DNA from 2 places in the Enterobacter sp. UPMP2060 genome. Region 1 is predicted to be linked to the other one. Evidence: predicted binding sites of a transcription regulator. Region 1 holds the regulator's gene; the other holds the start of a gene.
The links. The regulator sigma-54, encoded in region 1, starts transcription at its own class of promoters, with help from an activator protein. The targets are predictions, from matches to a motif close to GTTGGCACANNTTTCGCTNT.
Positions count from the first base shown of each region.

Region 2: glnA (glutamate--ammonia ligase) is a predicted target of sigma-54. The motif match lies at 1,351-1,370, and genes of this name have one in related genera.

Region 1 covers NZ_JBSKJQ010000007.1:112,394-116,259, forward strand. Annotated here, with positions in the region: gene lptA (lipopolysaccharide ABC transporter substrate-binding protein LptA) at 1-432, shown strand, start outside; gene lptB (LPS export ABC transporter ATP-binding protein) at 439-1,164, shown strand; gene rpoN (RNA polymerase factor sigma-54) at 1,212-2,645, shown strand; gene hpf (ribosome hibernation promoting factor) at 2,668-2,955, shown strand; gene ptsN (PTS IIA-like nitrogen regulatory protein PtsN) at 3,038-3,529, shown strand; gene rapZ (RNase adapter RapZ) at 3,575-3,866, shown strand, end outside.
Region 2 covers NZ_JBSKJQ010000019.1:12,887-16,752, reverse strand. Annotated here, with positions in the region: gene typA (ribosome-dependent GTPase TypA) at 1-1,078, opposite strand, end outside; gene glnA (glutamate--ammonia ligase) at 1,457-2,866, shown strand; gene glnL (nitrogen regulation protein NR(II)) at 3,038-3,866, shown strand, end outside.

The DNA of each region.
Region 1 (3,866 bases):
ACCCAGTCTCTCGATATGCAGGGCAACGTCGTCACCTTCACAGGTAACGTCGTCATGACTCAGGGCACCATCAAAATTAACGCCGACAAAGTGGTCGTGACCCGTCCGGGTGGCGAGCAGGGCAAAGAGATCATTGATGGTTACGGCAACCCGGCCACCTTCTACCAGATGCAGGACAACGGCAAACCGGTGAAAGGCCGCGCCTCGCATATGCACTATGAGCTGGCGAAGGACCTGGTCATCCTGACCGGAAACGCGTATCTGGAACAGCTGGACAGCAACATTACCGGCGACCAGATCACCTATCTGGTTAAAGAGCAAAAAATGCAGGCCTCCAGCGAGAAAGGCAAACGCGTCACGACTGTCCTGGTTCCGTCGCAGCTGCAGGACAAAGGCAAAGGCCAGGCCCCGGCACAGAAGAAGAGTAACTAATTCGTTATGGCAACATTAACTGCAAAAAATCTCGCGAAGGCCTACAAGGGCCGCCGTGTCGTAGAAGATGTCAGTCTGACCGTCAACTCCGGCGAAATCGTGGGGCTGCTTGGCCCTAACGGTGCGGGTAAAACCACCACTTTCTACATGGTCGTTGGCATTGTGCCGCGCGATGCCGGCAACATTATTATTGACGATGAAGACATCAGCCTTCTGCCGCTGCACGCGCGCGCGCGTCGCGGGATCGGCTACCTGCCGCAGGAAGCCTCCATTTTCCGTCGTCTTAGCGTTTACGATAACCTGATGGCGGTCCTGGAAATTCGTAACGATCTGACCAGCGAACAGCGTCAGGATCGTGCCAACGAGTTGATGGAAGAGTTCCACATTGAGCATCTGCGCGACAGCCTCGGTCAGGCACTCTCCGGGGGTGAACGCCGTCGTGTTGAGATTGCACGTGCGCTGGCCGCAAACCCGAAATTTATCCTTCTGGATGAACCGTTTGCGGGCGTTGACCCGATCTCGGTTATCGACATTAAACGCATCATTGAACACCTGCGTGACAGCGGGCTTGGCGTACTGATCACCGACCACAACGTCCGTGAAACGCTGGCCGTGTGTGAACGCGCGTATATTGTCAGCCAGGGCAATCTGATCGCCCACGGTACGCCGCAACAGATCCTCGAAGACGATCATGTTAAGCGCGTCTATCTTGGGGAAGACTTCAGACTCTGATAGGGTAGAGGTAACGTAACGCCGAACCGGAGAAAAACGCTCTGAACATGAAGCAAGGTTTGCAATTAAGGCTCAGCCAACAACTGGCAATGACGCCGCAGCTACAGCAGGCAATTCGCCTGTTGCAACTGTCCACGTTAGAACTTCAGCAGGAGCTCCAGCAGGCGCTGGACAGCAACCCCCTGCTGGAACAAACCGATCTTCATGACGAGGTAGATACTCAGCAGTCACAGGATACAGAAGCGCTCGACACCGCGGATGCACTCGAACAAAAAGAGATGCCCGACGAGCTACCGCTGGATGCCAGCTGGGATGAAATCTACACCGCCGGAACCCCTTCCGGTACGCGTGCAGACTACCAGGATGATGAGCTACCGGTCTATCAGGGAGAAACCACCCAGTCGCTGCAGGATTACCTGATGTGGCAGGTGGAACTTACCCCCTTCTCCGATACCGACCGCGCGATTGCCACCTCAATTGTCGATGCCGTTGACGACACCGGCTATTTGACCGTCACGCTGGACGATATCCTGGAAAGCATGGGCGACGAAGAGATTGAACTTGAGGAGATCGAAGCCGTTCTGAAGCGCATCCAGCGTTTCGATCCGGTAGGCGTGGCCGCAAAAGATCTGCGCGACTGCCTGCTGATCCAGCTTTCTCAGTTCAGCAAAGAGACGCCATGGCTCGACGAGGCGCGCTTAATCATCAGCGATCATCTGGATCTGTTGGCCAACCACGATTTCCGCAGCCTGATGCGCGTCACGCGCCTGAAGGAAGAGGTGCTGAAAGAAGCGGTGAATCTGATCCAGTCACTCGATCCCCGCCCGGGACAGTCGATCCAAACCAGCGAGCCCGAGTACGTGATCCCGGATGTGCTGGTCAGAAAACACAATGACCGCTGGGTCGTTGAACTGAACTCAGACAGCATCCCTCGCCTGCAAATCAACCAGCAGTATGCCTCCATGTGCACCAGCGCGCGTAACGACTCCGACAATCAATATATTCGTAGCAATCTTCAGGAAGCGCGATGGTTGATCAAAAGTCTGGAGAGCCGAAATGATACGCTGCTGCGCGTCAGCCGCTGTATTGTCGAACAGCAGCAGGCGTTCTTTGAGCAGGGCGAAGAGTATATGAAACCGATGGTACTGGCGGATATCGCCCAGGCCGTCGAAATGCATGAATCAACCATTTCCCGTGTCACCACGCAGAAGTATCTGCACAGTCCACGCGGTATATTTGAGCTTAAGTATTTCTTCTCCAGCCATGTGAATACCGAGGGCGGCGGCGAAGCGTCGTCAACGGCCATTCGTGCCCTGGTGAAGAAGTTGATCGCCGCGGAGAACCCCGCGAAGCCACTAAGCGACAGTAAGTTAACCACCATGCTGTCCGATCAGGGTATTATGGTGGCACGTCGTACTGTTGCGAAGTATCGAGAGTCTTTATCCATTCCGCCGTCCAACCAGCGTAAACAGCTGGTCTGACACAACCGATAAGGAAGACACTATGCAGCTCAACATCACTGGACAAAACGTCGAAATTACTGAGGCTTTACGCGACTTCGTGAACGCGAAGTTTGCAAAACTCGAGCAGTATTTCGAAAGGATCAATCAGGTCTATATTGTGTTGAAAGTGGAGAAAGTGACTCATATCTCGGATGCCACCCTGCATGTTAACGGGGGTGAACTGCATGCCAGTGCGGAAGGGCAAGACATGTACGCTGCTATCGACGGCTTGATTGATAAGCTTGCACGACAGCTCAATAAACATAAAGATAAACTGAAACAACACTAATTGTCCGGGCAGTTAACGGGTGCAGGACGGCCTGTTGTGAAACACAACAGGCCATTTGTACAGTTAGCGCTTAGGTGAAATTATGATGAACAACGATTCCGCTCTTCAACTGAGCAATGTCCTTAACCAGGAATGTACCCGCAGTGCGGTTCACTGCCAGAGCAAAAAACGTGCGCTGGAGATCATCAGTGAACTGGCTGCCAAACAGCTGGGCCTGCCGCCGCAGGTGGTGTTCGAAGCGATTCTGACCCGTGAAAAAATGGGCAGTACCGGTATCGGCAACGGCATCGCGATCCCGCACGGCAAACTGGAAGAGGATACCCTGCGTGCCGTTGGTGTGTTTGTGCAGCTTGAAACACCCATCGCCTTCGATGCCATTGATAACCAGCCCGTCGATCTCCTCTTCGCGCTGCTGGTACCTGCCGACCAGACGAAAACCCATCTGCATACGCTGTCGCTGGTCGCAAAACGTCTGGCCGATAAAACCATTTGCCGTCGACTGCGCTCGGCCCAAAGTGATGAAGAGCTCTATCAAATTATCACTGAAGCAGAAGGCAATCAGGATGATGCATAACCAGGAGATGGCCTTCACATCTGTTGTCCTGAGGAGAAACGGAACATGGTGCTGATGATTGTCAGTGGCCGTTCAGGGTCGGGGAAATCCGTTGCTCTGCGCGCCCTGGAAGACATGGGTTTTTACTGCGTCGATAACCTGCCGGTCGTGTTGTTACCCGATCTGGCCCGCACGCTGGCGGAGAGACAAACCTCTGCCGCGGTCAGTATCGACGTTCGTAACATGCCTGAATCGCCAGAGATCTTCGAACAGGCCATGAGCAACCTGCCTGACGCGTTCTCGCCTCAGCTGCTGTTCCTCGATGCAGACCGCAATACGCTGATCCGCCGCTACAGCG
Region 2 (3,866 bases), on a different contig from region 1:
CAGAAACGCGGAATGCATCAGCATCCTGGGTTTCTTCAACGCGCAGCGCAACGTTGTGCACCAGCTCTTTGTTCAGGCGGTCAAGGATCTGACGAGAGGTAACGAATTTACCTTCTTTACCACAGAACGGAGAGGTGTTGACGTTGAAGAACATGGATACGGTTGGTTCATCAACGGACAGGGCTGGCAGCGCTTCGACGTTCTGCGGATCGCAGATGGTGTCGGAGATGTTCAGTTCACCCAGACCGGTGATAGCGATGATGTCGCCCGCTTCCGCAACGTCACTCTCGATACGCTCAAGACCCAGGTGAGTCAGTACTTTACCGACTTTACCGTTACGGGTTTTGCCTTCGCTATCGATGATAGTAACCTGCTGGTTAGGCTTCACTTTACCGCGCTTGATACGACCAATGCCGATTACGCCAACGTAGTTGTTGTAGTCGAGCTGAGAGATCTGCATCTGCAGGGTGCCGTCGAGATCGACATTTGGTGCAGGAACACGGTCAACAATCGCCTGATACAGCGGGGTCATGTCTTCAGCCATGTCTTCGTGGTCCAGACCTGCGATACCGTTCAGCGCAGAGGCGTAAACGATAGGGAAGTCCAGCTGCTCGTCGGTCGCGTCGAGGTTAACGAACAGGTCGAAGACCTGGTCAACAACCCAGTCAGGACGCGCGCCAGGGCGGTCAACTTTGTTGATAACAACGATTGGCTTCAGACCATGGGCAAAAGCTTTTTTGGTCACGAAGCGCGTCTGTGGCATTGGGCCATCCATTGCGTCAACGACCAGCAGAACGGAGTCTACCATGGACATTACACGTTCAACTTCACCACCGAAGTCGGCGTGCCCTGGGGTATCAACGATGTTGATACGGTAGTCATTCCATTTAATCGCGGTGTTTTTCGCGAGGATGGTAATCCCACGCTCTTTCTCCAAATCGTTGGAGTCCATCACGCGTTCTTGGGTTTCGGCACGCGCATCAAACGTACCGGATTGCTGCAGCAGCTTGTCGACCAGGGTAGTTTTACCATGGTCAACGTGCGCGATGATGGCGATGTTACGCAAATTTTCGATCACAACTTTGCCTCAGGCATTTAGAAATAGCGCGTTATTGTACACGGATTAATCGCACTACAAAACAGGATCACAAACATCCCCCGCAAACAAGTATTGCAGAGATGCTTTGTGATCGCTTTCACGGAGCGGTAAAAGGGCACTTTAACGTAAATTGCACCAATATGGTGCTCAATGTTCACATTGAAGCACTATACTGGTGCAACAAATCCATTGTGGTGCAGCCCTTTTGCACTATGGTGCGCATGATAACGCCTTTTTGGGGTGATTTAAAAGTTGGCACAGATTTCGCTTTATAAAAAATACATGGCACCAGCCAGTACAAACAGAAATTGAAGACCTCGTTACCACGACGACAATGACCAATCTGGAGAGTTAAGTATGTCCGCTGAACACGTTTTGACGATGCTGAACGAACATGAAGTGAAGTTTGTTGATCTGCGCTTCACCGATACCAAAGGAAAAGAACAGCACGTCACAATCCCTGCTCATCAGGTGAACGCCGAATTCTTTGAAGAAGGCAAAATGTTTGACGGCTCCTCCATTGGTGGCTGGAAAGGCATTAACGAATCCGACATGGTTCTGATGCCAGACGCGACCACTGCGGTCATTGATCCGTTCTTCGAAGAACCAACCCTGATCATTCGTTGCGACATCCTCGAACCAGGCACGCTGCAGGGCTACGACCGCGACCCACGTTCTATCGCGAAACGCGCTGAAGAGTACCTGCGTTCTACCGGCATCGCAGACACCGTTCTGTTCGGGCCAGAGCCAGAATTCTTCCTGTTCGATGACATCCGCTTCGGTGCCTCTATTTCTGGCTCCCACGTGGCTATCGACGACATCGAAGGTGCATGGAACTCCTCCACTAAATACGAAGGCGGTAACAAAGGTCACCGTCCTGGTGTGAAAGGCGGTTACTTCCCGGTTCCTCCGGTCGACTCTGCACAGGACATCCGTTCCACCATGTGTCTGGTGATGGAAGAGATGGGCCTGGTTGTTGAAGCTCACCACCACGAAGTGGCGACTGCTGGTCAGAACGAAGTGGCAACCCGCTTCAACACCATGACCAAAAAAGCGGACGAAATTCAGATCTACAAATACGTTGTGCACAACGTTGCGCACCGTTTCGGTAAAACCGCGACCTTCATGCCAAAACCAATGTTTGGCGATAACGGTTCCGGTATGCACTGCCACATGTCTCTGTCCAAGAACGGTACCAACCTGTTCTCTGGCGACAAATATGCCGGTCTGTCCGAGCAGGCGCTGTATTACATCGGTGGTGTTATCAAACACGCTAAAGCGATCAACGCCCTGGCGAACCCAACCACGAACTCCTACAAGCGTCTGGTCCCGGGCTACGAAGCGCCAGTGATGCTGGCCTACTCTGCACGTAACCGTTCTGCTTCTATCCGTATTCCGGTGGTGGCTTCTCCTAAAGCACGTCGTATCGAAGTTCGCTTCCCGGACCCAGCGGCTAACCCATACCTGTGCTTCGCAGCACTGCTGATGGCCGGTCTGGACGGTATCAAGAACAAGATCCACCCGGGCGAAGCGATGGACAAAAACCTGTACGACCTGCCGCCAGAAGAAGCGAAAGAGATCCCACAGGTTGCTGGCTCTCTGGAAGAAGCCCTGCAGGCGCTGGACGCAGACCGCGAGTTCCTGACTGCAGGTGGCGTATTCACTGACGACGCTATCGATGCTTACATCGCCCTGCGTATGGAAGAGAACGACCGCGTGCGTATGACGCCACACCCGGTAGAGTTCGAGCTGTACTACAGCGTTTAATTAAAGTTGTTTTACCCGGCGTGATAAGCGCCGGGGGTAGTTGCCGTGGAAACTTTTAGCCCATCTCCGGATGGGCTTTTTTCTCCACCAACAACCTGATCTCACGCGCTTTTTACGCCGAAAACGCTATACTGCACTAAATTAGTGCAAACGACTCCAGGAGACTGCTGAATGGCAACTGGCACGCTGCCCGATGCTGGGCAGATCCTCAATTCTTTGATTAACAGCATATTGCTGGTCGATGACGAGCTGGCCGTTCATTACGCCAACCCGGCGGCGCAGCAGCTGCTCGCCCAAAGCGCACGTAAACTGTTCGGCACCCCGCTTCCTGAACTCCTGAGCTATTTTTCACTGAATATTGGCCTGATGCAGGAAAGTTTGCAGGCCGGCCAGGGGTTTACCGATAACGAAGTGACGCTGGTGATCGACGGGCGCTCGCACATTCTGTCGCTAACCGCGCAACGTCTTCCCGAAGGCCTGATCCTGCTGGAAATGGCGCCGATGGATAATCAGCGTCGACTGAGCCAGGAGCAGCTTCAGCACGCGCAGCAGATTGCCGCCCGTGACCTGGTGCGCGGTCTGGCGCATGAAATCAAAAACCCGCTGGGTGGATTACGCGGCGCAGCGCAGCTTCTGACTAAAGCGCTGCCCGATCCCGCGCTGGCGGAATATACCAACGTCATCATTGAGCAGGCGGACCGTCTGCGGAATCTGGTAGACCGTCTTCTCGGTCCTCAGCAGCCGGGAATGCACGTTACTGAAAGCATCCATAAAGTGGCTGAGCGGGTGGTGAAGCTCGTCTCAATGGAGCTGCCGGAGAACGTCACGCTGGTACGTGATTACGATCCAAGCCTGCCGGAACTGGCCCATGACCCGGACCAGATTGAGCAGGTCCTGTTGAATATTGTGCGTAATGCCCTGCAGGCGCTGGGGCCTGAAGGCGGTGAGATTATTTTACGCACCCGCACCGCCTTCCAGCTCACGTTACACGGCGTGCGCT